Regions from separate parts of the uncultured Spongiibacter sp. genome, predicted to be linked through region 1. Evidence: riboswitches for the same ligand, from Rfam matches in the RefSeq annotation. Region 1 holds a riboswitch; each other region holds the start of a gene.
The links. Region 1 has a riboswitch for cobalamin ahead of ABNS66_RS05335 (TonB-dependent receptor). Riboswitches for the same ligand answer to the same signal wherever they lie in the genome.

Region 1 (4,648 bases):
CCCTTGTAGGGTTTGCGCAGACGCAGACGCCAAATACCTACAACGGCCCCACTGGCAATAGACAGCAACCCCAATAGCGATAAAGCAATTACCAACTGTGCCCACAGTTCTGAGTGGCGACGCAGCGCCGCCGGATAGAGCCAATGCAGGTTGGCCCCCAGCCAATTCCAGCTGCGTTCAAAGCGCGTGGTATCACGCAGCACCTGGCCCGTTTGCGACGACACATAAAGCTGAAGCCCATCCTCGGTGCCAAGGTCCACCCGAAAGAGCGGGCGATGCTCACGCAAGCTCGACGATAAGCTCCACTGGTCGTAGTCGATACTCGCCACCGATACCACCCCGGCGTCACCGGCAGCCAGGCGACCACTGCGCCGGGCAAAGGCCTGCGCAAGCCCGACGGCCTCCTCCGCAGAAATGGCGGCGACGGGCTCGGCCGTATCAGCGTAATACCGCTCTGTTCGGCCATCACTGAAACCAACAGCATAGGCAGCGCGATCGCCAATGGCGCGCAGACTTAGCTGAGTAACGCCCGCCTCGCTCAACAACTGCCGCGGGGAAACGGCAACGGCAGAGGCCCGCAGCGGCGGCAAGCCCGCCAGTCGCTCCTCCTCGCTCAAGCCAGGATAGGGCACATACATCAGCACAATGCCGCTGATAAACCACATGGCAAACAGCACGCACATAGCCACACCCAGCCAGCGATGCCCCAGATATAAATACCGTTTTAGTTTCATCGCGGCGCGCCTCAGAAGCGATAATTCACACTGAGGTCAGCAGCCCGTCCATCTGCCAGGATCCACTGATCACCATAGGGTGCCAACACATAGTCGCGGGTGTCCGACAGGTTTTTACCGCGCAAACTTATTTGCAGGGCATCACTAACCTGCCAGTGAAGGGCCGCGTCGACAACGCGGTAGGACAGCAATACCGAGGTGTTACTGTCATTGGCATAGCGCTCACCCACATAGCGCAGGCCCGCACCCAGCTGCCAGTGAGGATGCCACTGCCAACGCAGCCACAGGTTGGCGGTTTTCTCGGCGACATTGCGCGGGGTGTTCCCGGAGAGATCATCGCCACCTTTCACGAACTCCTCGTAACGCGCCCGCGCCAATGCCAGATTAAAATCCAGGCTGACCGACTCGCTTACCTGTGTATACACCTCCCACTCGATACCTCGGGAAGATTGCTCACCAATTTGCCGCTGCACACCGCCGGGGTCAGCGCTCAACAGGTCGCGTTTGACGATATCGTATACCGCTAAACTGGTTTGCAAACGCCCCTGCCAGTACTGCTGTTTTACGCCAAGCTCTACTTGCTCACCCTTGGCCAGCTCTACGTCATCGTTCACCGATGTCAGTACCGATCCAATGGGGTCGAGTGCACGGCTGTATTGCGCATAGACAGAGGTTTCCTCTGACGGCTGGTAAACCACACCAACACGCCAACTGCCACCACTGGGCGACGAGGTACTGCGCGACGCGCTCTGGCCGTTGCTGCGCGCAACGTCGTTGCGCTCGATCTCAAGTCGGTCGTAGCGCAAGCCCAACACGGCACTCCACTGTGGCGTGATTTGCAGATGATCGTCGAGAAACAAGGCGACTTGCTGTGTCTCACTGCTGAAGTCATCGCTGGTGGCACTCTGCACACCGTCGCGCCAACGGCCCGGCGCAGGCTGCTCCAGGTCGACGCTACTGCTGCCTTGGTAAGGGGAGTTGTTGCGGTGGCTGAAGTCGATATCGTTCACTTCCAGACCGATGTTGAATCGGTTGTCACGCTCCAGTAGGGGTCGCGCTAAGGTGACATCCGCGCGATAGCCCAACTGCTCCTGGTCGTGCAGTATTTCCAGATAGAAACTCCGATCCACCTCACCAGAGGCCGAGTTGTAGGCGTAACTCTCAACATTGCGCCAGTGGCGATCGGCACGCATGTAGTAGAGTTCACTGCGCAGTACCGCCGCCTCGCTGATCTGCCAAGTGGCAGAGAGCCGCGGCCACAAATCCTGGTAAGACACGATGGCATCACTAACATTGTAATTATTGCGACGTGTCGACGGATGCACCCGACCATCGACCAGTGGTGTTCCCCAGTAGGGCGCGGCATCAGTGTCGGCAATATCGACGGCAAGCTGCCACGACAACTGCGCCGTCTGCTGAAACAAGACACCAACTGCCAGCGCCTGCCGATGCTCATCGGCGCGGTCCACGTAACCATCGCTGCGGTGATCCACCGCATCAATGCGGTAGGCGAGCTGGTCGGATACCGCATCCCCCAGGCCCAGCGCAAAACGTCGCAAACCAAAACTGCCTGCACTGATATCAAGCTCATTCGGCGCCTTCTCGAAGGACGGCTTTTTCGGCACGTAATTCACCGTGGCGCCAATGGCGCCCACACCATTGATCACCGAACCAGGGCCACGCAGCACCTCAATGCGCGCCATTGTCCAAGTGTCGGCAGGAAAGCTGACCGTGCCACTGCCCACATACAAGCGCTTGCCATCATAGGTGCTAACCACCGAACTGTGCCCGGCAAACCCGCGAACGGACGTGGCACTGCCGCCATTTCCCGGCGAGGCATTGGCGGCGAAGCCCGCCGCCCGCGTTAGCGCAGACAAGCCCGAGAAGTCGCCCTTTTCAGCAATGTCTTCTCCGGTGATGACCGCCACGCTGGCGGGAATTTCCATAACGGTTAAGCCCAGCCGAGACCCGGCCCGGTGTTGCTCATACAACGATAAGCCCGCCGACGTGTCGGCTTCGGCGGTCACCGCCATTTCTTCAAGTTGAAGATGCTCCGCAAAATTTGGCGCGCACCACACCAGCCCGCTGCACAGCAGCAAACATCGCGTATTGTTCATTGTGAAACCTCAAACGTAAGTTAAAAAACGCATGAGGGAGGGGACGAGGGAATTCGACAGCGAGCCGCAAGGGCCAGAAGAAGTCCAACGCATGAAGCCCTCCGCTTCATTGCTGTTAACGTCTAAAGGCCGGTATCGGGCTCTCATCGAAATGATCACCGTTGCGGGGGCAGCGTTGGATTCACCTTGGCGGTTTACCAAACTTCCCGTTTAACCTGCCAGACCGATTGCTCGTGTCGACAGGCACCTTCAGAACGCGGGGGAGCATACCACAGCTCGCCCGCTGTACAAGTTTGTCAGGCCAATAAGGCAAGAATCAGAAATAGCGCTGTGCCGGACAAGCTCAGCTGTATGGTGCGTGTTTTCAGCCCTTTTGAGGCCAAGCCCAAATACAAACCACTGAGCATAATCACGACCAGCGCCATCGAGAACGCAATTTCAAACTGCTTATACAACGTGGGGCCGTGCCCCTTGTGCAGCTCGATTAAAGCGGCAATCAAATCGGGCTTGGCAGCGACAATATGCAGGCCATCGTCGCGTTGCAACAACTGGTAGAACTGACGGTTGGTCGGACGAGTATCCAGGTTTTCGCCGCGGTGCTTCAAATATTGGAAGTTGCTGTTAAGGCCCTGCTCTTGGAGTAAGTCGCGCACCTGCTGCTCCAGGTCGGGGCTTTGGGTATCGATCTTTACCGGCACAACGGCTACGGTCTCTTTTTCGACACTGCCCTTTACACCCAACAGGTAGAGCCCACCTGAGAGCGCCATGATCACCACCATCGGCGCAAAGAACGCGGCTAAATACAGGTGGATATTGATAACTAGCTTTCTGGACATTACTGCACTCCCTTACAACCAAAAATGGCATGCCAGAATAGCATGCCATTGATGTTGGAGTTTGACGCAGCTCTATGACAGGCGCATTAAAATGCGTATTGCCAGCCCGCGGTTAGCGTCGAGTCCAGTTCCATTTGCGGACCGTCCAAGTGCTGGTAAACCGGCTCGCCATATTCCAGCGCCAGCCGGTGCCCCTTCGCAGCCCCTTTCAGGAACAGGTAATTGAGGCCCAATGAGAGCTCGCTGCGCTCGCCGCCCTGCGCATCGGGGTCCGCCGTTGGCACCATCATCGGATTCAGATCGTCTCGCGCACCTTCGATATTTCCCCAGGCGCTGTGAGTTACGCGCAACGAAGCGCTCAACGCCGGAGAGAAGCTGTGCGCCAACCACGCACTTACTTGGGCGCGATTGCCAAGACGGTAGTCGTTGTCGTTGTAGTCACTGCGAATGGTCAACGCCAGCTGGGCGCCCCAGCTTAGTGACGCATCCTGACCGCTGTAGGTCACACCCGGCAGCAGGTCGACGCTGCCACTACCCAGTTGCATGCGGTAGGGCAACTTGGCATTTTTCATTGCTGGCGTGTCATCGCGCTCGTCAATGCTACCAGTTGGCAAGCTTAGGCCGAGGTTGGCGTGCACTCGATGGGCATTATCGGCAGAGGTATACAGTGTGACCAGCGCCGAGGCCTTCACGTCGCCCCAACCACTGCTCTCTGTCGTAAAGCGGCCACCCATGCGCGTTTGGTGATCCATTTCGTTACTCAGGTAGGGCAGCATAAACATCAGCGTAACGTCATCGCTGGGTGCATACATGGCACCAAACATATGCATTTCCATATCCATGCTTAGCGGCGCAACCATATAGGGGCCGGGGTTCATCATCGTGCCGGTAATCTCTCGGGCAGAGAGCGAGTCACCACCGTCGAGATTGCCTTCCATCTCCATCGCCATATAGCGGTAGG
Region 2 (4,648 bases), on a different contig from region 1:
TGTGTTTCCCAGGTAAAACCGGAGCCCATCACAATGAAAGGCACCTCGGGACAACGCTGTTGCAAGAAATTTCTCTCACCGCAATCCCAGGTCCCCTTAATGAACTGCACCACCGCGGCCTTGTAGCCGTGACCAATACAGCGAATCACCGTGCCAAAGCCCGAGCTGGATTTCCCCTTGCCCGGCCCGCTTAAGACGATAAGCACGCCGCGCTCTTCGGTCGCTTTCGCGACCTTGGCGTCGATCAGTGCCTTCTTCTTCTGCATGCGCTGTTGGTGGCGCTTCTCTTCTTCATTCATTGTGACGGAGCTCCATCGCAGTCTACGCGTTCGCCTTAGGGGGCGTAGGTGACGCTTAGCAGGGCTTCACGCCCAATTGACTCATAGTTGCCGAGGCTGAAGTGTCTGGCGCTAACGTAGTCTTTGTCAAACAGGTTCTTTACCAGCAGTTGCAACTTGAGGCTGTCATTGATCTGGTAAGAAACACCGGCATCGACCAGGCCGTAGCCCGGCAATTCGTCGGTATTGCTGGTGTTTTCGTAGCGGTCACTGGTCAAGCGAACACTGGCATTGACTCCCCATTGCTGCCATTGGCGGTCAACATCGATGTTCACCTGACTATCGGCGCGGCGGCGCAACTCCTTGCCTGAATTTTTATCTTCAGTATCCAAGAGCGTTGCATTGGCTTCGATATGCCACTGTCTTACTACGGTTGCTAAGCTTAGCTCCAGGCCCTCGATGCGCGCTGATTCAATTTGGTCCGGCCCGAAGGTGGCTGGGTTGTATTGAATGAGCTTATCCACGTCATTGATGAAATAGTTAACGCTCCACTGCCCCCAGGCGTGTTTGCCGCGCAACTCCAGCTCCCGGTTTTTAGAGCTTTCAGGCTCGAGGTTGGGGTTGCCGTAGCCGGGGTAGTAGAGGTCGTTAAAAGTGGGGGCGTTGAAGCCCTCGCCGTAGGCGGCGATCAATTTCATGCCCATGGGTAAGTCCAATCCGGCGGCGGCGTTGCGGGTGTCGCTGGAGCCAAATTGTTCATTACTGTCGTGACGCCAGCCCAATGCGTAGTCGATGCGGCCATAGTCGGCCTGCCATTGCGCAAAGCCTGCATTGTTCTCGCGTTCGTCTTTGCCGTAGCTCAGCGTGCTATCGACCTCGTCATTAATATGCTCGCCACCCAGGGTGAGTACGTGGTGTTTACCGAGCTGCCAGTCATTCTGGGCAGTGAATTGCTTGCGAGTGGTTTCGAATACATCGCCGCGAAGATTCGCGGCAACCAACGCGGGGTCGCGATAGCGATAGCGCGTTTGGCTTTCATCGGTAGATTGGCCCGCGGTAAGCTTCAGTGCCCAGTTGTCGCTTAGCTGAAATTCACCGCGCAAACCCGCGACGGTAACCGTGCTGTCTGTGTAGGGCTCGCAGGCAAAGTTATTGGGAAACGGTGCGTAGCAGTTGGTGTCGTATTCGCTCTCGCTATCGCTGTGCTGGTACAGCGCGTGAACTTTGGCGCGTGCGTTAAAGCGATGTGACACGCTGAAATTGATAGCCTGCTGCTCAAAACCGTCGTCATCGCCGTGGCGCAGTGCCTTGCTTGTGGTGTTGTCGACGCCGTCGGTCTCCTCGTACAAGCCGCTTAGGCTGAACTGAGTGTCGGCGTTTCCGCCGTTTACGGCAGCAACCGTTTTAACAGTACCCTCGGTGCCCGCGCTAAGTTGTACAAAGGGTTTCACGCCATCGGTGTCGTGGTACTTCTTGGTGATGATGTTAATGACACCGCCAATCGCCTCGGAACCATACAAGGCTGAGCGAGGCCCGCGAACAATTTCTACGCGCTCGATCAGCTCCGGGGGCAAGTTAGTGAGCGAGGGACTGCCCAGTGTTGCTGAGCCTACCCGCACGCCGTCAACCAACAGCAGCGTATGATTACTTTGGTTGCCGCGAACAAACAAGCTGGTGGCGGCGCCGCGGCCACCATTGCGCACGAAGCTGATGCCAGCGGCGCGAGACAGCAATTCTTGCAGGTCGAGCGGTGCGATACGCTCGATATCGGCGCGCTCGAATACCGTGACTGGCGCCAGTACTTCGGCAATGCTTTGCTCAGTGCGCGTGGCGGTAACGACGGTGGTTTCTATTTCGCCGGCGCTGGTAATCAGCGGGCTGGATAAGGCTGCAAGCAGAGCAGTGTTCACAGCAAGTGGACGGTTTTTCATGACTTACCTCAAAGCTAAAAATAGGAAGCAATGAGGGAGGGATAGTGGTGATATACAAGTATATGACCGCTGATGAAGCCCTCCGCTACATCGGGTGATAACTGATTAGGCCGGTTCCGGGCTCTCACCAAAGGTGATTACCGTTGCGGGGGCAGCGTCGGTCTTGTCGAGTGGTCGACTCACCGAACTTCCCGTTTAACCCTCAAACTAATGTCTTTGGGCACCTAACACAGGCGGCGCAACTCTATTCGGGCGAGAAGGCGTTGTCAAATATTCAGCGCCAACGCTCGACTGCGGGCGCCAGGTTCGCAAGCTGGCGGGCTGGCTTGCCAGCCCTGCTTCCGTTGGTATTAATGGAGGTACTTGTCTAGGTCGATCAGTGACTTAGCATTTTCCTTTACCAGTATATCGATAATAAATTCCCGCTCAGGCGTGATGACTTTCATCTTGTGTTTTCCAGAAGGCATATTGGGTAATTTGGTTGGCGGCGTGCGAGAGATGCCGTTTATTTCCAGCTGAATATCGTTGCGGGTCGTCACGATTACGAGCACACCAGTCGATTGCACCACTTTTCCTGCGCCTAATTGTTCCGACATATTGCCCGAGGGTTGCATGTCGAAATCATAGGCAAAGGCGTCGTCGGCTTCTATTTGGACGCTAATCGTCTTGGCACCGAAGAAGTCCTTCCGAACTTGTATGGTGTGCCGACCCTCGGTGAGCTTGCCTACGTAGGGCGTGGCTTTACTTATCTTTCCGCTGGGCTTGCCATCGATGTATACGTCGACATTGTCCATGTTTGCGGTAAGGCGAATATAGCCGCTGCCAAGCTTTTCAAGCCGACTGATCTCTTGGTGGAGCTCCGTGCCATCAAAATAGCGCAAGGGGTAACTGGCGGTGCTGTGATTAGTGGAAAAGCTAAGCGGGACAGTAATTTCCTTGAGCCAAGCATCAATCAGGTGGTGGTATTTCTTTGGCAGCTGACTGAAAAAATGCGCCTTCGAAAAGCCGAGGTGCTTGTTGGCTGTCGCCACCTCTATTACGCCGTCATCTACCGTAATTGTCATACCGTCAGGTACATTACCAGCCCGGGGTTGAACCTGAGCCTTCACGCTGCGCTGGTTTTTGAGTACCCGCTTAAACAGTGCATCCTGCTTGACGATATTAACGACCGTATCTGTGATGTTGCGCTCATTGAGCTCGCCGCCAGGTGCTAGCCTTTTTAAGACATTACTCTGATAGCGATTTAGTCTTTCGCCGTTACGGTATGTTATGCAGCTGTGCAAAGCCGACATGTCTAGGCTGCACAGTATGGCATCACCCTGTTCCGGGACGGATACTTTACCTCCGCTCTCGAGGCGCTTTGTCGTCTCCCATATGAGGCTGGGTTTGCCACTGATACGCCGGTTGCGAGTGGTTGAGGTTTCGGCGCTATGCAGCGGTGACAATAACTCGGTCAGTGCCTGGCTTTGCTCCAGGTAAAGGCGCTTCTTCTTTTTTGCGCCGGCGACGCGATGTTTGTAGTCGTCGTCAGAAAACGCCGCCCAGGATTGAATGTAGTCAATGCTCTTGATGTGCGACTCGGTGAGATTCGCCTCGCGATCTATGGTGTACGCCAGGACAATTTGCTGGGGTGTTTCGGTGCGCGTTGAAATTTCAAATTTTTCCGCCTGTACGTCCATGTGCTCAACAATAATTTTTGTTTGATGGACAAGTTCGTCGGGGTAGTACTTGTAGTACTTTGTTGCACAGCCTGAGGAAAGGATAGCCAGCAGGCATAGAGTGAAAACAGAAAGTCCCTGTCGATAACGCGTCATTTGCCATGAGTCCTGAAAAATACGAGTAAGGTCGCCGCAGGCATTGTGGCCTACCTGGCGACCAATTGTAGCGAAAATAAAGCGCTTCTGACTTGCAAGCTGCTGAATAAAAGCAGATTAAATGGGCTGCGGCGGTCGCCTTTTTGCTCCTCATGCGGCGTGTTAGCAGGTGGTTGTCGTAGAGTTTGCTTGTCGCGAATGGCGCCCACTTATGCTTTGCGGTCAGGTAAAGAGCGATGCCAGGGTAGAGAGGTTAGACCTTGTTTTGATTTTTTCGGTACTGGCCGGGAGACTGGCCGTGCCAGCGCCGAAAGGCGCGGGTGAAGCTTGCTGTATCCAGGTATCCGAGCTGGGCGGCGAGTTCTTCCAGCGTCATCAGGGAGTTTTTTAGCAGTTGCTCGGCGAGTGAACGTCGCTCGTCATCAACCAGTTGCCGGAAGCTGGTGTTCTCCTCTTCTAGGCGACGACGGAGGCTGCGCGGTGAGATCGCCAGTGCTGCCGCCGTGTCTTCCAGTGTTGCGCTTAGCCCGAGTTGACAGAGGATCTGGCGACGGACTTGTCCGGCGGTTCCGGTTTCTTGCCGACGTGCCAATTGCGTGCGGCACTGGTCTTCCAGCATTCTCAC
Region 3 (4,648 bases), on a different contig from region 1:
AGAAAAGCGCCGGGTTCTTTCAGCTCGCTGCTGTGCACCAGAGGCTGGGGTAGTCGCCGGAAAATGGCGGCCTGTTCCCGCTCGAAAATCGACGCCGAATAGTAGTGCTCAACAGGGTTATGGCTAACGCTGTCGTCAAGAAAGGCGGACTTTTCTTCATTGAGTTTCAGCAACTCGTTAATGCGGTGGATTTCAGTTGTGTGTTTCACGCTGCGACCCCTTGCGATTTACGCGGCTTACCATGTGGTAAGTGAAACCATACTTACCACATGGTAAGCTGTCAAGCGGCAATAGAGTGTGGCAAACAGCCCGTTTGAAAAAAACAGTAGGAGCGCATGGCGATGAGTGAGGCAGCGGATACGCGACAGCAATTTTTGTCGGTGGCAACACGTCTGTTTGCCGAGCGCGGTTTCTATGGCACCAGCATTGCGGCCATTGCCGACGAGTTGCCCTATACAAAGCAGGCCCTGCTTCACCACTTTGGCAGCAAGGAAAAGCTATACGGCGAAGTGCTGAAAGGAATTTCTGACCAGTTGATGGCAGAACTAGAGGCAGCGGGCGATGCCACAAGCGGCGAGGGTAGCAGTGCCTTGGAAGACACGCTGATACGCTTTTACCGCCTGCTGGAAGGGCAGACCTACAAAACGCAGCTGCTAATGCGCGAACTCCTGGACAATAAACACCGCGCAACCTCTGCCAATGTTTGGTACCTGCGGCCATTTTTGGAGTCGCTTATCGCGTTGGCCAAGCAGGCCTCGCCTTCCACCTTTTCGTCCGATGCCCAGGCCTTAATTTCCGTGTATCAGCTGCTGGGAGCGATGAATTACTTTCTGGTTTCCGAGCCGACATTGAGCCAGATGTTTGGTGAGGAAATGTATCGCGAACTGCGCAGCGGCTACGAGGAAAAACTCAGAGTATTGATCTCGCAAGCCATTGGCTGACCCACACAAATTTCGCGCGATTAAATATCGCCTGGCGTCTGCTACCCGGTACTTAGTGCCCGCGCCTTTGTCTTGACCGAGTTAATTAAGTCGGTATGATCGCTCCCTGTTCCAGGTGCCCAATTGTTGTTTTACTTGGGTTAAACGGGAAACAGGTGCGCATACTGTGCTGATTCTGGCCATGCATGCTAGCCCTGTGCTGCCCCCGCAACGGTAATCAGAAGTAGTTTGGCACGGCCACTGTCTCACGACGGGAAGGCGTCAAACATTTGGAGAGATCCACTTCTGTAAGCCCGGAGACCGGCCTGAACACAGTGCGTAGTTGCGGTGGGCGACGTAGCAGGGTCAGTTTTCCCTTCTAAATTCCTCCCTTTTCGACAACCGCGTTTTATCAATCACATGCGGGTGGGCATGCGAGCGCAATAGCTGGTTATGCCAGTTGTCGAGACGTCCACTTGCACGCGGTATCACGGCCTTACTTTGGCTGCCGTACAGGAAGGGACTTCGGGTGAATCAGCATTTTAACAAATGGCACTGGACTAAGGCGTTACTGGTATTCCTCCTCGCACTGACAGCGAGTATGTTGTGCTCGGCGGCGCAGGCTAGCCTGGTGATCGTCTCCGACCGCTCTTCCTCGGTGCTGGTGGCGGGTGCTCACCGCTATCTTGATAAGAAGCCGCAGGCGGATATAGCGATTCGCACTGTTAGCCAAGTAGAGCGCCTGAACGACGCAGATTTACAACAGCTGCTGCTGAGTCATCATTCCTTACTTCTCGCCGGGGTGTTCGGCGAATCCGTCGAACGCCTGCTGGCAATGGCGTATCCGCGCGGTCAACGCCGCTTTGTATTGCACAGTGACAACCGGCTTATGGCGCTGCAGCGTGATGCCAATGGGCAGCCGTTTTCCAGCGCCGTTAGTCAGCAGTTTGTGGGCAGCGAGGGCTTAGCGCTGGATGCTGATTCACTGGCGGCCAGTCAGCAAAAATTTCCTGAGTACAGCGCGTGGTTGCAGGCACGGGCGTATTGGATTCACCGCTCGGCGGTGAATGCCGAGTCATTGATTGCGCTGCTGAATGACGGTGAGGCCGCAACACTGCGCGAACAGGCGCCGCTGCGTTTGGCCTTACACAGCAAACAAGGGGAGCGTTGGCTGATGAGTGACGAGCTGGATAAATCACTGTCTGCCGATAAACCCATTGTTTGGGTGCTCGACCACAACACCGGCGATCTCAACGGGGAATGGGCGTTGCATCGCGCCATTTGCGCAAACCCGCAGTGGCAGTGCGTCTCGTTATTGGCGGCATGGGGTGAGCCCAGCGTCGACGCTGTAGATACCATCGCAACGCTAATGGCTGGCAAGCGCGCGGCGACGCCCTCGGTCATTATTTCTCTGCAGGACTTTGTCGTCGGCGGCGGTGAAGGTCGCCAAGCGGTTCTCGATGCACTGCAAGCGCTTAATCTGCCTGTGTTGAAAGGCCTGCGGGTGCTGGACTGGGGCTATAGTGACTGGCAGCTTTCCGCTCAGGGTTTGCCCGCAGATTCGGTGCACTACCGGTTGGCCATGCCTGAACTACAGGGCATTGGACAGGCGCAAATTCTCTCGCTGGCGTCAGACTCCGGTATCGACCCGGCCACCGGTGCCAAGCTGCGTCGCAGCGAAGTGGTGGGCGCTGAGTTGGCCCGGCAACTGCGGCGGGTAGAGCGTTGGTTGGCGCTGCAAAACAAGCGCAACGTCGATAAACGGATCGCCATTGTCTACTACAACCATCCTCCCGGTCGCCACAATATCGGCGCAGATAATCTCAATGTGCCCGACAGTTTGCTGGAGATGCTGAAGGCATTGCAGTCTGCGGGCTATCACACCGGAAAGCTTCCAGAGAGTACCGAGGCCTTGCTGAGTTTGCTGCAGGAACGGGGGGTGAATTTACCCGAAGACCGTCAGGCATTGGCGGAGATGTCTGGCAAGGTCGCCAGCCTGAGTGCAGACGACTATCGGAAGTGGTTTGCCACGCTGCCCAAGGTTGTGCAGCAAGAAATGGTGGCTGGCCCGCTGGGAGAGTTACACCAGCGCATGGTGAGTCAGCTTGAGAGGCTCAGCGCACTTCAGGATTTTCGCCTGCGCCAGAAACGTTTAACGCTACTCACCGAGAGTATGCACAATACCGTCACGAATCTTCACCACGCCCTCGATGGTGTGCGTCAAAAAAGCCGCAATCGGGCGCTGGATTTATTGGAGCAGCTAGAGCGCGAATACCAGACGCAAATTGATGCCGTGGCCAGTGGTGGCCAGGCGTCATGGCAGGCCACCGAGGCGCGGGTGGCGGCGCTGGTTGCGCTGGGCATTGAAGGCATTCGCGGCTGGGGCGATGCCCCCGGCAAGGTAATGGTCTGGGACGAGCGTTTGCTGGTGCCCGGCGTTCGCTTTGGCAATGTCTTCGTCGGCCCGCAGCCACCGCGGGGCTGGGAACTGAACGAAGAGCTGTTGCACGCCAATTTGAGTTTTCCGCCGCCGCATCAGTACCTGGCGTTCTATCGCTACTTGCAGGATGACTTTGGCGCCGATGCGCTGGTGCATGTGGGTCGTCATTCCACCTACGAGTTTTTGCCGCGTAGGGGTGTGGGCCTGGGGGAAGACGACTACCCGAGCATTATCGCGGGTGATTTGCCGGGGGTGTATCCCTACATCGTCGATGGTGTTGGCGAGGGGATTCAAGCCAAACGCCGTGGCCTGGCGGTGATGGTGGATCACTTAACACCGCCTCTGGCAGTCACGGAGCTTTACGATGAGCTATTGGAAGTGCGGCAGTTAGTGGAGAGCGCAGAGGCCGCGAGTGACCCGTTCACCCGCAGCGGCGCACTGGCGCAGCTCAGGGCGAAAATCGATGAATATGGCCTGCGCGATGAGCTGGAAGCGTCTATGGACGAAGAGCTAAAAGTGCGAGGTATCGGTTTTGAAGAGATTGATGAAGAGCTCTTTCTCCACGAAGTCGGCCACTACCTGACCCATGTTCAGGAAGACTTTATGCCGCTGGGCCTGCATGTATTGGGTCGCGACTGGAGCACGGCCGGTGTTGATACCATGTTGGCTTCGATGGCGGACAGCGGCGCGACTGAGGCTGAAAAAACGACGTGGCGGCGAGACCTGACGCGTTCTCCCCAAGCCGAGATGACCGCGCTACTCAATGGCTTGAATGGGCGCTTTGTTGCGCCGGGTAAAGGCAACGACCCGATTCGAACCCCCGAGGCCTTGCCCACGGGACGTAACTTTCACGCCCTGGACGGCAGTCTTATTCCCAGCAAGCTCGGCTATCAGGTTGGACGCCAGCTGGCTGATCAGGTGCTTCGCGGCGAGCAAGGCGACGAGGTTCTGCTGCGTGAAAACGCCCAGCGCGTTGCCGCCAAATTCGGCGAAGCGGGCCCCGCTAATAAACAGGGCGTGATTCTTTGGGCCTCGGATGCGGTGCGGGACGAAGGGGCGATGGTGGCCTTTGGCCTAAAGCTGCTGGGTATGCGGCCGGTGTGGAACAGTCGCGGCATTGTAAAAGGGCTGGAGCGCATCGAGCTTGGCGAGGATCAGCCCCGGCGTATGGACGTGTTGTTTACCGCCTCTGGGCTGTTTCGCGATTTATACGGGCGACACATGAACTTGCTTGATCGCGCCGTGTTAATGGCGGTGGATGCCAGCCGCGACATCATCGCAGAGCGAT

Region 2: another riboswitch for cobalamin. It lies ahead of ABNS66_RS04815 (TonB-dependent receptor); the one in region 1 lies ahead of ABNS66_RS05335 (TonB-dependent receptor).
Region 3: another riboswitch for cobalamin. It lies ahead of ABNS66_RS11075 (cobaltochelatase subunit CobN); the one in region 1 lies ahead of ABNS66_RS05335 (TonB-dependent receptor).

What each region holds. Positions count from the first base shown of each region.
Region 1 is NZ_CAXGPO010000007.1:32,316-36,963, reverse strand. It holds gene ABNS66_RS05340 (PepSY-associated TM helix domain-containing protein) at 1-734, opposite strand, end outside; gene ABNS66_RS05335 (TonB-dependent receptor) at 746-2,851, opposite strand; cobalamin riboswitch at 2,961-3,117, opposite strand; gene ABNS66_RS05330 (hypothetical protein) at 3,148-3,687, opposite strand; gene ABNS66_RS05325 (transporter) at 3,774-4,648, opposite strand, start outside.
Region 2 is NZ_CAXGPO010000006.1:52,406-57,053, forward strand. It holds gene cobO (cob(I)yrinic acid a,c-diamide adenosyltransferase) at 1-299, opposite strand, end outside; gene ABNS66_RS04815 (TonB-dependent receptor) at 335-2,209, opposite strand; cobalamin riboswitch at 2,300-2,452, opposite strand; gene ABNS66_RS04820 (PEGA domain-containing protein) at 2,560-4,023, opposite strand; gene ABNS66_RS04825 (AraC family transcriptional regulator) at 4,277-4,648, opposite strand, start outside.
Region 3 is NZ_CAXGPO010000024.1:5,704-10,351, reverse strand. It holds gene ABNS66_RS11085 (SRPBCC family protein) at 1-209, opposite strand, end outside; gene ABNS66_RS11080 (TetR/AcrR family transcriptional regulator) at 342-941, shown strand; cobalamin riboswitch at 1,038-1,265, shown strand; gene ABNS66_RS11075 (cobaltochelatase subunit CobN) at 1,450-4,648, shown strand, end outside.